One region of the Comamonas sp. C11 genome, then DNA from elsewhere that is predicted to be linked to it. Evidence: predicted binding sites of a transcription regulator. Region 1 holds the regulator's gene; the other holds the start of a gene.

Region 1 (7,576 bases):
CCCTGTTGCTCAACGACTTGCCGCAGGACCTGCGAGCTGACATTTCATTGCATTTGACTGATGTTGTATCAAGAGGATGTAAGGAAGTATGTAGGCACTTACAGATCGCGCCAATGGATAGACCAGATCTGATGTGTGAGCTTCTTTGAAGCGCCGAGGAGGTGCTTTGCCGGTGCCGCTGTCATCTTTTCTTGATGAAGTGGCCGTGCTAAGTAACTGAGTGAAAAGATAGATTTTTTTAATGAAATCTATCCTGAGCCGGTATGGGCTTGAGGGTAAAAATTGCCTGATGATGACAATTTTTAGAGAGGCGCATTGAATTTCCGGATGGCGATGCTCTAGGCCTGAGTCATCGAAAGCAGGGCTGAAACGCCTTGCCTGAATTCCAACAAGCAAGTCACCGGTAGGTACTCCCGAAATACTTGGCAATGCGGTGGCTGAGCAGTTGGCAAGCGTCCAGGAGCCAGCTTATCCAATCCTGAGATATGTCATCGTGCAGGCTCAGGGTTCACCGTGGCTCTGGCCAGTCTCGCGTTGCCAGTTGTCTCTCAGGTCAGTCATCAAGCAGTGTTAAACCCTGAACCTTTTGGTGATGTAGATTTTGTTTCTGCTGCACTTTTCGGTAAATTGGGCGTAGGAAAATTCTGATTTTGATGTGCAAGCGGCGATCTGGCCCGATGCACTACTGAATTCAAAAAAAGCCCATGTCCCACCACCTGCAATACACTTTTGCCTCCCGTCTAGATGCCTGGATCAGGCATATGAAGCTGGCCAAGCCTTGCCATACGCAGCAGATGGCTTATGAGCTGGTGATCGACAGCTGGGTGCAAACCAATGCAGAGCTTGGTGCTTCGCAGGAATTTTTGAAGGCCTTGCGCCGGCGTCGGCTGTGCGAGGAGCATGGCTGGCGGGGGGTGAATACGAGCGTTGCGCACTGGGATCTGGATGATGAACACACTGTGCGGATCTATCTGCACGAAGACGGCTCCATCGTGGTGCAGCAAATGGACTCGCAGAATCTCCAGATTCTGTTCACCTTGCCTGGGCATCGTGAGCGATTGGGAGAAGTATCGGAGCGATGTGCCTAGCAGCCAAAAAAATGCCCGCGCAAGGCGGGCAAGTTTCGGGGTCCTCTCGATCCGGTTCTGCAGCTCACACAGTCAATGCATTTGAATAGTTGGCAGAGGCGTTACTTTGGCCTCAATCGCCGTTTATCGCTCTTGCACTGTTGCTGACGCGTTTGAACGGTTGACAGGTTGCCCCATCGGGTGCGGCCAGCAACTTCTGACTTGCGGGCCTGCATTTTGCAGCCATGACTTGCAAGTCGCTTGTGCCCGCCTTGTATCGAGGCGAGCGTGCGACAGGCAGGACTGCCATTCGATATTTCTGGCTCCTTAATGTTTGCCGGTTGAGGCAGGCCGGTGTACCAGCACCGGGACATGGCTGTGGGTCAGAACGCGCTGGGTTTCGCTGCCCAGCAAAATTCCGCCGATACCTTTGCGACCGTGTGAAGCCATGCAAATCAGGTCGCATTGCAATTCCTGCGCCTGCTGAACAATGGCTTGGTAAACAGAGGCGTGGGTGACTCGCACAAAGTTGCAGGGTACGCCTTCAGGTCTGGCAATCTGGTCAACGAACTGCAAAGCCGCATCTGCATCGCTGTTGGCACTGCGCTCGAACTCTGCGCTGTTGTAAGTCAGCAGTGCGTCTGCGCCGTAGATGATGGCGCGGTAATCGGGCATGACATACAGGCCGGTCACCTTGGCGCCTTGTTCACGCGCAAGCAGAACGCCAGCACGCACGGCAGCCTCTGACAGTTTGGTGCCATCGGTGGGAATGAGCAGGTGCTTGAACATGTTCAACCTCCTGATGCCGGAAGATGTGCCTGGAAATCAATTTATTCCAATACCTGGAGCCGCGCAATGCCTAATTTTTTGAATGCAGCAGAGTTGCAGACAGGATGTAAGACTCTGTAACGAGGGGCGGTCTCGTCGAATCGTCTCATTCCTCGGGCGAAGGAGGAACGCGATTGAGGATTTCGCCAGTGGCCTCTATCTCGAACTGCTGTGGATTGAGCCAGTTGACCTCCTGGTGATCGGCAGTTTCAAAGTAAATGGCAGACGGGCGTATGGAGACGCCATGCGGCATGTCGATCTCATCAAAACTCTGATAGACCAGAATCAGGCGCAGGTCTCCATTGGCGTCTTTGGCCTGTATGTGCTGCAAGAGCTTGCGGTAGGCACTCATAAGACGCCCTCGTTGACATGTGTATATGAATGTTTCCACTGTCGAAGAGGTGCCGCAATACCCTGATCCGGGTATCTGTTCTGACGGATATTCGTGCCTGACAAGGAGTTTAGAAGGCTGCGAGGCTTGTGCAAAATGCGCTCCGGCGGGCAGGGGCAGGCAGAGCATCAGCAAATAATTTACATGGCGATCCAGATCGTTCGGCGCCAATACTGAGGGCCTGTTTTGGCGACATCGAGTTTTTCGCCTATGCACTGTTGGCAGCGTTGTCTGGCGCCATATCTGCCGGCCGATGGGCCAAGAGCGTTGCGATGGCTTCTTGTTGGATGCATATGGAAGCCCTGTTGCATTGCCTGCAGGCCTATTTCGGGTCGGGTTCGGGGCTGCATAAGTGCAGGCAGGCAAACCTCATTGTGCTTTCAGACTTGCGGGGCCGTTTGCTCATGGAGTGCCATACGCTCCAGCGCGGCGCAGACATCGGCCATGCGTCCGCAGATCAGCAGACATTCGGGTTGCCTGCGCGGTTCTCGCTGCACGATTTTGAGAAGTCGTGGAGAAGCAGCTTGTGTCGACTGGTCGATTATTGGCGATTGAAGCTCTGGGGTCGCAGCAAAGGCCTGCGGGCGAAGTGTATTGCTGCCGAGGCGACTGCGGCCGCGGTTGGCGCGCATGACAGGGATGCCGATCTGCTTCGCCATTGGACGATTGGCAGTGAAGGATACGGGCTCTGCAGCGGCTTCGCTTGCGTCATCGGAGCTGAAGTTCGGATTGGGCGACAGCGTGGCAGGCAGGCTTTTCATGGTCAGGCGTGTCAAAGCCTGCAGTGATGTGGCGAATCCCATTTGGCAACTCCTTTTGATGACCTCGCGGCATGGATAAGGGCAGGTTTGCGTTCTTTCGGCAAAGCTCCGCCCAGGGCGAAGCTCAACGGCTTCGCGCCTACCACCTGGGCTTGAGAGGGAAGGAGGCTCGGTGCCTCCGCTGCATAGACGGAGGGACGCCGTCTGCCCGTTACATGAACATGCTGTTGCGGATAAGGCCTACGGCCAGGCCTTCGATGGCGAACGGCTCTTCAGGATCGACGTGAATGATCTTGTAGTCTGGGTTCTCGGGTAGCAGCTCGATGCCCTGAGGCGTGCGCTTGAAGCGCTTGACGGTCACGTCGTCACCGAGGCGGGCCACCACAATCTGGCCGTTGCGCGCTTCATGCGTAGCCTGTACCGCGAGCAGGTCGCCGTCCATGATGCCCGCGTCACGCATGGACATGCCGCGGACCTTGAGCAGGTAATCGGGCTTGGCGGCAAACAGGCTGGGCTCGACCGAATAGCTCTGATCGATATGTTCCTGGGCCAGAATAGGCGAGCCGGCAGCGACGCGGCCGACCAGGGGAAGCACCAGCGGGGCCAGGGCCGTGAGCGGCAGCGCAAAGCTGGCGCCGCGTGCCGCATTGATGGTGCGCACGGTATCGGCGCGCAGGCGGATGCCGCGCGATGTGCCGCTGACCAGATCTATGACGCCCTTGCGTGCCAGTGCCTGCAAATGCTCTTCTGCAGCATTGGCCGACTTAAAGCCAAAGGTGCTGGCAATCTCGGCCCGGGTAGGGGGCGCACCCGTGCGAGCGATGGTGGACTGGATGAGGTCCAGAATCTGCTGCTGGCGGGGAGTGAGCTTGGGGTGGTCCATGGGCATTCCTTGATCGATCGATGATGAATACTGTGTGTTCATCCAGTACCTGTATTTTTAATCAGTTTGAAGAGGACTGCAAGTGGAACGTGACAAAAATATCGTCATCCTGGGCACCGGTGGCACGATTGCCGGAGTTGCCGAGCAGGCTGGCACCAGTGTGGGCTACCGTGCGGCCCAGCTGGGCGTGGCTCAGCTGCTGCAGGCCGTGCCGGACCTGGAAGGCGTTGCTGCGGCGTCGCTGCAGGCGGAGCAGCTGGCGCAGCTGGACAGCAAGGATATGGATCACGCGACCTGGCATGCACTCGCGCTGCGATGTGCCGAGCTGCTCGCGCGTGATGATGTGAGCGGTATTGTCATCACCCACGGCACCGACACCCTGGAGGAAACCGCCTGGTTTCTGCAATGTGTTCTGCACCCGGCAAAGCCCGTGGTGCTGACCTGCGCCATGCGCCCGGCGACAGCGATTTCGGCCGACGGCCCTGGCAATCTGCGCGATGCCGTGGCCTGTGCGGCCGACACGCAGGCTGCTGGCCGCGGTGTGCTTGCCGTGGTGGCGGGTCGGGTGTTCAGTGCACGCCAGGTGCGCAAGGTGCATCCCTACCGTGTGGATGCCTTTGATGGCAGTGGCGCCGGCCCGCAGGGCTGGGTGGAGGAGGGGCGGCTGCGCTGGGCAACGGGCGGCCTGCCCCGGGTCGTTGCGGCCAGCTCCATTGCAATCGCTTTACCGCCCGCAGATCACTGGCCCCTGGTGGAGCTGCTTCATAGCCATGCGGGCTGCAGCAGCGCCGTGGCGCTGGCGGTGATGCAGGCCTGGAATTCGGCAGGCGTGCGTGCCGTGGTGGTGGTCGGCACGGGCAATGGCACTATCCATGAGGCGCTGGGGCCAGCCCTGGACTGGGCGCAGGCGCAGGGCATGGCTTTGCGCATCACGACCCGGTGCGAGGAGGGGCAGGTGGTGCAGGCCGAGGGAGCGCGAGATAGCCTTGTGAGCAGCCTGCCGGCGACCAAGGTCAGAATCAGCCTGATGCTGGAGTTGATGGGCTGGCCTCACGCATTGGGTTGATGCTCTTATTATGAGAGCTGCTGGCCTTCATTGATACAGAGTATTTATGCTGTTTGGGTCTGAAATCCAATGAGTGTAGGCGCAGGCAGCTATGAATATTGATGGCTCCAATGCCATCCTCGGTGCAGCTTTTTCGCACCGGACTGATGTCGGCCGGAAGGGCGGGAGCACGAGCTTCAAGAACAAAAAAGGCCGGTGAGGACACCGGCCTTTTTTGCCCAGAGATGCCTGGCCGCGAAAAGGCGGCAAGGCTCCACGCGCGAGTGATCTGGGCGATCAGGAAGCCAGAGCGGCCAGAGCGCGCTCGGTGATTTCTTCAACGCTGCCTGTGCCGCTGATGGCACGGTACTTGGGGGCCGCTGCTGCATCGGCCTTGGCCCAGTTGCTGTAGTAGTCCACCAGAGGACGTGTCTGGCTGCTGTAGACGTCCAGGCGCTTCTTGACGGTTTCTTCCTTGTCGTCTTCGCGCTGCACCAGGTCTTCACCGGTCACGTCGTCCTTGCCTTCCACCTTGGGAGGGTTGAACTTGACGTGGTAGGTGCGGCCCGAGGCGGGGTGGCTGCGGCGGCCGCTCATGCGTTCAATGATGGCGTCGAAGGGCACATCGATTTCCAGCACATAGTCCAGCTTCACGCCGGCAGCCTTCATGGCATCGGCCTGGGGAATGGTGCGGGGGAAGCCGTCAAACAGGAAACCCTTGGCGCAGTCCGGCTGAGCAATGCGTTCCTTGACCAGGTTGATGATCAGATCGTCGCTGACCAGCTGGCCGGCGTCCATCACGGCCTTGGCTTGCAGACCCAGAGGGGTGCCAGCCTTGACGGCCGCGCGCAGCATGTCGCCCGTGGAGATTTGAGGGATACCGTACTTTTGGCAAATAAAGGCCGCCTGAGTGCCTTTGCCGGCGCCGGGTGCACCCAACAAAATCAGTTTCATGGAAATCCTTGAGGAGAGTAGAAATTCTTGCTGGCCCAGGCAGACGGGTGGTCGTCCGTAGTTCCCAGGCCGTATTTTTTCGCGGGCAAGGATAGCACGCACAAGACCAACACAGGCTTACACAATTCAGTCAAGGCTGTCACAAGTGCGGCCAATTGAAGGCATGTATCCGCTGCAAACGCGATTGCTGTAGTTGTAATCCAGGTGCCGAAGCCGTTACATATGCTATTCGGACTATGCGGAAAGTATAGCGATCAGCGCTTTCCTGGACTGGCCCAGGGCCCTTTGGGACTGCGCGCGCGGACTGCGCAACTGCCGGCTTGATGCGTGAGCAGTCCTGGATGAAGACAGCCTGCGCACCGGTGTCGCCAAAGTGCGCAGGTCTTTTTTTCAACCAGCGAAAACGGCGCGCACGCGCTCCAGGTCTTCGGGCGTGTCGACGCCGGCACCCGGTGCATCGGGCGTGATATGCACGGCAATGCGGTGGCCGTGCCAGAGGGCGCGCAACTGCTCCAGCTGCTCCATGGCTTCGGTGGGGGCGGGCGCGAGTTGCGGGAACTCGCGCAGAAAACCGGCCTTGTAGCTGTAGATGCCAATATGGCGCAGCGGTGTGAAACCTGGGTGACCGGCCTTGGGGGCCGCCGTCTGCCACCAGGCTTCATCGCCGTGGTCGCGTGAACAGGGGATGGGTGCGCGGCTGAAATAGCTGGCCAGACCCTTGGCGTCACAGACCACCTTCACCACGTTCGGGTTGCGGTAATCCGTCAAGCTATCAATAGGATGGGCCGCCGTGCCCATGCTGGCTTCGGGGCGGGCCAGCAGCAGCTGTGCCACAGCCTCGATCAGCTTGGGGTCGATCAGCGGCTCGTCGCCCTGCACATTGACGACCACATCGTCGCCGGACAGGCCCAGTTGAGCACAGGCTTCGGCCAGACGGTCGCTGCCGCTTGGATGATCCTTGCGCGTCAGGATGGCCTGGACGCCATGCTGGGCGCAGGCCGCCACAATGCTCTCGTCGTCGGCCGCCACCACGCAGCGGGCTGCGCCGGCCAGAGCCGCGCGCTGGGCCACACGCGCCACCATCGGCAGGCCGGCAATATCCGCCAGGGGCTTGCCGGGCAGACGGGTCGAGGACAGGCGGGCGGGGATCAGTACCGTATAGCTCATGGCTTATTGCTTTTCTTCTTCCAGCTCGTCGTCGGACAGGGTGCGGGCTTCGTTTTCCAGCAGCACCGGGATGCCGTCGCGCACGGGATAGGCCAGACGCGCGCTGTGGCTGATCAGCTCCTGATGCTCGCGGTCAAAGCGCAGCGGGCCCTTGGTGACGGGGCAGACCAGCAGTTCGAGAAGTTTGGCGTCCATGGAGTATTCCTGCAAAACGGGATGAGGGCGCCAGCAGGGGGCTGGCGCTGCAAAAAGAGGTGATCAAACGCTGTTGATCCGTAGGCTCAATGATAGTCAGGCTGGCTTGCCATCGCGGCGAATATTGGCGTTGGCCTTGGCCAGTTGCGCATCCAGCAGCTCCCAGAAGGCCTGCGGCAGCTGCAACTGCAGGGGCACGGCCCAGGCTTCAGGATGGCTGCGCCAGAGTTTGACGGCATCTTTTTCGGTGCAAATCAAGGGTTTGTCGTTTTCCAGCGTGCGCGA
Region 2 (7,576 bases), 640 kb from region 1:
ACGCACCCAGCTGGAGATCGGCAGCCGCGAAGCCATACGCGAGGCCGTGGCGCGCGGCCTGGGCATCGGTGCCGTGTCCGAGGCCGAATTCATTGCCGACCCGCGCTTTCGGCCTGTACGCATTGCCGGCGACCCGGCCAGCACCACCACCTATGTCTATTGCATGAAGGAGCGCAGCGAAAGTCTTCTGGTGCGTTCCTTCCTCAAGGCCATTGAAGGTAGCGCTGCTCCCAATCTGCCTGTACTACTGACCGCTCCAAAACCCTTGATCGCTCCAACGGCCAAGAAGCTGGCGTAATTCGTCAAACCCTCTGCCCCCCTTGCGCCGAGAATTTTTTGACAGCGCTGCCCGGGCACGACAGAACTTTCTCGCCGGGACAGTGCGGCGGCACGGTGCACTGGCACAGCGGCGGCTGCCGGGCAGTCAAAAAACAGAGGAGACAATGATGAAGCAAACCATGCTCTGGAGGGCCGTTGCTCTGGCAACCGGCCTGAGCCTGAGTGCAGCGGCCATGGCGCAGCAAGCGCCCTGGCCCGTCAAGCCCATACGCCTGGTGGTGGGCGGCCCTGCCGGCGGCAATGCCGACTCGCTGGCACGCCTGTTGGCCGACGGCATGCAAAAACAGCTGGGCAAGCCGGTGATTGTCGAGTCCAAGCCCGGCGCGGCCGGCGTGCTGGCCGTCAACGACCTGCTCACCAACGGCAAGGACGCCCACACGTTCTTGCTGATCCAGGGCGGCATAGTCAGCGAGACGCCGCTGGCCTACAAAGTCAGCTATCAGCCCTTCAAGGATCTGAAACCCCTGGCCCAGCTCAGCCGCAACGGTCTGGTGCTGATTGCCAACAAGGACTTCCCGGCCAGCAATCTGCAGCAGCTAGCCGAGCACGGCAAAAAGCAGGCCGACGGACTGGACTTTGCCTCGTATGCCACGGGCATGCGCGGCCATACCTCGGGCATGCTGCTGGGGCAGTTGCTCAATATCAAGATGAAGCACCTGGGCTACAAGGGCTCCCCTCCAGCGCTCAGCGACCTGATGGGCGGCCATGTACCGCTGATGATGGACGGGCTCACCACCGCCCTGCCCCTGATCAAGGCAGGCAAGGTCAAGCCGCTGGCCGTGAACTACCCCACGCGCATGGCGCAACTGCCCGATGTGCCCACCTTCAAGGAACTGGGCTACCCACAACTGGCCGAGGTGAGCTGGTTCGGAGTCTGGTCGCGCCCCGATATCCCTGCCGATGTGCAGGCCAGGGTCAGAGAGATTGCGCTGCAGTATTTCAAGCAGCCCCAGATCGAGGCCAGGCTCAGGGACATGGGCATGGAGTCGGGCACCGACGCGACCCCGGAGGCACTGATGAGCGAACTGCAGAAGGCCTATCAGCGCCAGCAGGCCTTGCTCAAGTCAATTGATTACCAACCTCGGTAAACCGTTCAGGGGCCAAAAGGCCTGGGTCACGCCAGATTCCGGCTTTTTGCAACTGGACAGCCACAGTTCGCTGCATCGACCCACTCCGAGTCGGCGCGCAACAGAACGAGACGAGACATCAGAAAAGACTTTGCTGCGGTGACAGCAAGGAATGATGGTACTGATCGCAGTCCAGATGCACGCGCTCACGGTTCAGCCCAAGCTTGCGGCAGGCCAGTGCAAAGCGTTGCGCCAGCATATCGGCCCAGGCGCCCGTTCCCTTCATGCGCTGGCCAAAGCGGCTGTCGTAGACCTTGCCGTCGGCTCTGCCCGCTTCGCTGATCCCATGCAGATCCCGCACCCGCTCCATCACGCGTTGGGCGCGCTCGGGATAATGCAGCGTCAGCCATTCATTGAACAGCGGAGCCACTTCCCACGGCAGACGCAGTACGGCATAAAAAGCCTGTCTTGCACCGGCCTCGCCGGCTGCGGCCAGCACCTGCTCCATATCGTCGTTCAGGAACGGAATCTGCGGTGCCAGGCTGACGCCGACGGGTATGCCTGCCTCGCTCAGGGTCCGAATCATGCGCAGCCGCCGATGCGGCGCGGCGGCGCGTGGTTCCAGCTGCCGGGCCAGCTCGGGCTGCAAGGTGGTCAGCGTCACATAGACGGCCACCAGATGCTGCTGTGCCAACGGCACCAGCAAATCAAGGTCTCGTTCAATACCACTGCCCTTGGTGACGATGGAAAACGGATGCCTGGCCTGCGCCAGAACCTCTATCACGCGGCGCGTCAACCCGACTTCGCGCTCCACAGGCTGGTAGCAGTCAGTGACCGAGCCGAGCATGATGGGGGCTGCCACATGACTGGACCGGGATAACTCGGCGCGCAGCACCTCGGGCAGGTTCCGCTTGGCAATCAGCCGGGTTTCGAAATCCAGCCCCGGCGAATAGCCCAGATAGCCATGCGTGGGCCGGGCATAGCAATAAATGCAGCCATGCTCGCACCCTCTGTATGGATTTAACCCCAGATGAAAAGGCAGATCGGGCGATTCGTGCCGGCTCAGGGCTGATTTAGCCCGCTCCCACTCCAGTTGGGTGCACCAGGTCTTGACCTCCTCATCCTCTTCGCTTCCTTCATCCTGCTCGGACTTTCCCCAGCCGTCATCGAAGCCCTGGCGCTGCTCCCGTGCAAACCGGTGCGTGATCTGGCTGGCAGCCCCTCGACCCTTGATGAGCTGCACCGGCACATCGGTCCGAATGGACTCCAGTCCAGAGGATGAGGAAAGTTTTTGCATAAGACAACTGTACATAAATACAGTTATTCGTTGCAAGAATTAGGCACTGACCATGGCTGCATTCCGGTCAATACGGCGAGAGTTGATTGAGTCAGATCTAGATAAAAAATGACTGTGCCCATTGTTTTATAGGCATAACACGCTCCATTAACTAGAGCAAGTTCAAAGTCAATCCGCACTCAGTGAGTGCGAGATGGCTTGGCAGTTTGCGATTCAGCGCAGACAATCCCTTCAATGCACCAAGTTGGTGCCTTTCACTGAATGCCTTGGCCCGGACAACACCGTTGCCCGGGCTTTTGTCCGTTTGCGCAACGCCAAAGCGCCAACCACACCATCTCGCAAGGGAGTTACTACATGGAGCGCAAGCCCAATATCACTCTGTCCTCCTTGGACCTGGATCGCATTGAATCGCTGCTGGAAAGGAACAATAGCCAGTTCCCCGGCCGTGATGCACTGGAGGCGGAGCTGGACCGTGCGGATGTACTCGACCCCGCAGAAATACCCGCCAACGTGGTGACGATGAACTCCACCGTGCGCTTCACCATTCTCGAGATCGCCAAGACCAATACACTGACACTGGTCTACCCCAAGGATATGGATGGCAGCGCCGACAAGGTTTCCATCTTTGCGCCGGTAGGCATCGCCCTGCTGGGCCTTTCAGTGGGCGATGAGTTCAAGATGCCCAGCCCTACCGGCCAGGTAACCGTGCGCGTGGATGCGATCGAGTTCCAGCCCGAAAGCGCGGGCGAGCTCCATCGCTGAACCGGCTCACCCAGCAAAAAAGCAGCTCACCGGAGCTGCTTTTTTGTTGCCTGGATCAGACTCAGCGCAAGCCGGCCAGCATGGTGGTCAGCAGACCCGCGCCGATCAGGCCTGCCTGCCAGCGCAGGGCCTGACTCCATGACGAAACATGACGCTCCACCAGTTGGTACAGCGCGTAGCCGGCTGTCAGTGAAAGCACAAAGGCCAGCGGAATGCCCAGCACGGCGGCTGTGACCGAACCGTGCCAGAAATGGTTGACCACTGCGTTGACCAGCAGGCAGATGGAAAAGTGAATCAGGAATACCGAGTAGGAAATCTCTCCCAGGCGACGCAGCGGCGCAAAACCCTGCCAGCGGGCAATGACCTCGGTACGCATGCAAACGATCAGCAGCATCGCGGTCACGCCGGCGAGAAAAATGCGGTCGCGCCACTCATGGACCAGCGCGCCGATGATCAGAGCAGCAATCAGCAGGCCCCAGCTCCAGGCCGTCAGGCGCTTGTCTGCCGCCACTGCCCAGAAGGCCATCATGCCGACGCCATAGGCGCCCATGAAATAAATCGCCCAGACATCAAGGTCTGCATCGAGATTGAAGCTCAGCAACGAAGCTGCCGTCCCCACAACCACCAGCCCCTGCATGCCAGTCACGGCCCAGGGCCACCAGCGCTTCATGGCCGTATCGCCCCAGCGCCTCAGCGCCCATTGCTGCAGCCAGCGCACGCCGGCCAGCAGCAGCACGGTCGCTGCGAACAACTGAAAGTCTATGGACACATACCAGACGCCAGCCGACAGTGACTCCTCGCCCACAATGCCCTGCAGCAGCAAAGCATGGGCCATGAGCTGCCATAGATCGGGGTCGGCAGACACGGACTCGTGGTCGAACCAGGGACGAATCGCCGCAGACACCACAATCGTCACCACCAGCGCCACGGCATAAGGCACGACCAGGCGCACAAAGCGCTTGCCGATCTTGGACCAGGGTGAATCAAACCGCGCCAGCCCCATGGGAGCCAGGCTGGCTGCAGCCAGAAAACCGCCGATCACCAGAAAGATCTGTACAGCCATGCGGGCGTACTCATAGAGCCAGTCAAGCAGGTCGGGCATGACGGGGTGAGCCACATCGGACATGGGACCGTAAAAGGCCAGGTGATGCCAGACGATGGCTGCACAAGCCAGACCCTTGGTGCAGTCGATCAGGGCACTGCGGGAATGAGAGGAAATAGAACTTTGAACCATCAGATCACGGCCGCCTGCAGCCCATGGACTGACCGGCGGCAGGGTGAGTTTGCCCGGCAACAGGCAACGTAAAAAAGCCGACTTAAAACAGGATGGCAATTTTGCGCCGATTCCCAACAATTTGCTGACAGCGTTGCAAGTTTTACGAAACATATCTGCGCAGGCTTCTTGCGCCAAGCATGAAAAAAACAGAGCGATTGCACTCCGGCTTGATTTCCCTGCCCCACTGGAAACCCCGGGCAAAGGCACAATGGAGGCCATGACGCAAGCCAAACCACTGTCGGAGCTGAGCCGACAATTTGTTTCGCATTTCGGCGAGATGGGCAGCCGCTGGGGCATCAATCGCACCGTCGGGCAAATCTATGCCCTGCTGTTCATTTCGCCCGAGCCGCTGAACGCAGACCAGATTGCCGACACGCTGGAATTCTCGCGCTCCAATGTGAGCATGGGGCTCAAGGAGCTGCAGGCCTGGCGGCTGGTTCAGCTGCGTCACCAGCCCGGCGACCGGCGCGAATACTTCCAGGCACCCGAGGATGTCTGGGAAATCTTCAAGCGACTGGCCGAAGAGCGCCGCCGCCGCGAGATCGAACCCACGCAATCCATGCTGCGTGCTGCCATGATGGAAGAAGCCAGCACCGACGAAGAACGCTATGCCCAACAGCGCATGCGCGATATGCACGAGCTCATCGACAAGCTGATGAGCTGGTTTGACGATGTACAGCGTCTGTCGCCAGAGACCGCCATGCAGCTCATGGGTATGGGCTCGGCCGTGACGCGACTGCTGGACCTGAAGGACAAGATTACCGGGCGAGGCAAGTCAGGCACGGAAGCCTGACGCCGACAACTCAGGTGCTGGCCCTGGGCACCAGCCTGAAGCCCAGATCCACACTGGCCTCTCTGACGGTGTCCCCGGCCAGCAATTGCAGCAACATGCTGGCAGCTTTTCTGCCCACTTCATCCCTGGGGGTATGGATGGTGGTCAGAGGCGGCACCATCTGATCACTGCCAGGCAGGTCGTTGAACCCGGCGATCGCCACCTGCTGCGGCACCTTGACCCCCATGCGATTGGCCTCCAGCAATGCGCCTTGTGCAATGTCGTCATTGCAGAAAAAGATGGCATCCACCGTAGTCTGCGCCTTGAGAAGTGTCTCAAACTGCCTTGCACCCAGCGCCAGCGATGAGCGCTCGGGATTGAGAATCTCCAGGCTCTGGTCATACAGGCCGGCCTGTTTGAGCACCTGCCGATAACCTTCCAGACGCTGCATGACACGCGCGTCGAGCTGGGCTCCGCAAAATGCGATACGTCTGTATCCCTTGTCCAGCAGATGGCGGGTCATTTCAGCGCCAGCTGCAATCTGAGAGAAACCCACGCTGTAGCAATCGGGGCCCGTGCCGGGCTCGCGCAACTCCATGAGATGCACGCGAGGCACGGGATTGGCGGCCAACAATTTCCTCGACTCTTCGCTGTGGTCGAACCCGGTCAGCAACAGGCCAGCAGGCCGCATGGGCAGATAGGCCCGCAGCAACTGCTCTTCTTCCACCGGGTCGTAGTGGGTCACGCCGATCAGCATGTGATAGCCCTGGGCAAACAGCACCTTGTGCACAGCCTCCAGGACCTCCACGAACAAGGTGTTCGATAGCATGGGCACCAGTACCAGCACCTGTGTGCTTTTTTGCGAGGCCAGTGCACGCGCTGCCAGATCGGGCACATAACCCAGAGAGGCAGCAACCTCACGCACTTTGTCGACCAGGGCAGCAGCCACTCTGCGCTCTCCGCGCAAGGCTCGGGAGACCGTCATCGGACTCACGCCCGCAGCCTGTGCCACATCGCTGAGGGTGACTCGCCCGCTGGCACGAGATCGCCTTGAAGAAGCGCTGTCTGCCGGGGTTTCACTCTTGGTACGGGTCTCGGGAGGCAAGGGAATCTCCTAATCAGATGACTGAGGTTTTTTGAGTATGATAGCGCTATCCAGACTTGAAATGAAGTCTGTGGAAGCAGCTTGATGGAAGCACTGACTTGCCTTCAGACCAAGGTCTGAAGCCAATCGCAGAAAGCAGCAGGCTGCTCATTTTTTAACCATACCGGATAGCGCTATCCAAAAATGAATCAAAGCAAGATCCAGCCTCAGGGCTCCATGTCGGCACTCGTCGTCATGGGAGTTTCCGGCTGCGGCAAATCGAGCGCGGGAGAAGCCATCGCCCGACAACTGGGGTGGACCCTGGTGGAAGGAGACAGCTACCACTCCCCCCAGAGCGTGGCCAAGATGCAGGCCGGCATTGCCCTGACGGATGCCGACCGCGAAGGCTGGCTGGAACGCCTGGCGCAGCGACTGGCACAGGCAGATGCCGAACACGGCCTGGTGCTGACCTGCTCGGCGCTCAAGCGCAAGTACCGCGACCAGTTGCGCAGTGCCCAGCAACTGGGTTTTGTGTTTCTCGACCTCGACTACGCCACGGCCCTGGAACGGGTCCAGACCCGACCCGGGCATTTCTTCTCGCCCGACCTGGTGGCCAATCAGTTCACGACGCTGGAAGACCCGCGTCAGGAGCCTGATGTCCTGACCGTCAGCGCCACCATGAATCTCAACGATATCGCGCTTGCGGCCCGGCAATGGGCAAGGCGCGAATCCCACGCATAAAAGACAGCAGGAGACAGCCAATGTCTGAAGATCGCAAAGAGGCACAGGGCCGCAAGCCATGGCTCAAGCGCCTGGCCGAAGGCCTGATGGTGCTGGCCCTGGCCGGCATGGTGGTTGCCGTTTTCGTCAACGTGGTACTGCGCTACGTTTTCCACACCAGCATCGTCTCCTATGAGGAGATCTCGCGCCTGCTGTTTGTGTGGCTGGTGGCCATCGGCGCCATCGTGGCGGCTTTCGA

Evidence for each region. Region 1 encodes LexA, which represses DNA repair genes until DNA is damaged. Its sites were predicted from a motif close to ACTGTATNNNNATACAGT; they were not measured.
Region 2: a site for LexA is predicted at 2,710-2,727, ahead of NOX35_RS18800 (PA0069 family radical SAM protein). Genes of this name have one in related genera too.

What each region holds. Positions count from the first base shown of each region.
Region 1 is NZ_CP101743.1:3,471,115-3,478,690, reverse strand. Features, by position in the region: gene NOX35_RS15940 (hypothetical protein) at 705-1,088, shown strand; gene NOX35_RS15935 (universal stress protein) at 1,395-1,856, opposite strand; gene NOX35_RS15930 (hypothetical protein) at 2,002-2,247, opposite strand; gene NOX35_RS15925 (hypothetical protein) at 2,667-3,089, opposite strand; gene lexA (transcriptional repressor LexA) at 3,259-3,930, opposite strand; gene NOX35_RS15915 (asparaginase) at 4,013-4,996, shown strand; gene adk (adenylate kinase) at 5,273-5,929, opposite strand; gene kdsB (3-deoxy-manno-octulosonate cytidylyltransferase) at 6,320-7,096, opposite strand; gene NOX35_RS15900 (Trm112 family protein) at 7,100-7,291, opposite strand; gene lpxK (tetraacyldisaccharide 4'-kinase) at 7,388-7,576, opposite strand, start outside.
Region 2 is NZ_CP101743.1:4,106,769-4,114,344, forward strand. Features, by position in the region: gene NOX35_RS18790 (LysR substrate-binding domain-containing protein) at 1-298, shown strand, start outside; gene NOX35_RS18795 (tripartite tricarboxylate transporter substrate binding protein) at 447-1,427, shown strand; gene NOX35_RS18800 (PA0069 family radical SAM protein) at 1,546-2,703, opposite strand; gene rnk (nucleoside diphosphate kinase regulator) at 3,058-3,465, shown strand; gene NOX35_RS18810 (acyltransferase) at 3,527-4,699, opposite strand; gene NOX35_RS18815 (GbsR/MarR family transcriptional regulator) at 4,950-5,534, shown strand; gene NOX35_RS18820 (LacI family DNA-binding transcriptional regulator) at 5,545-6,618, opposite strand; gene NOX35_RS18825 (gluconokinase) at 6,802-7,338, shown strand; gene NOX35_RS18830 (TRAP transporter small permease) at 7,359-7,576, shown strand, end outside.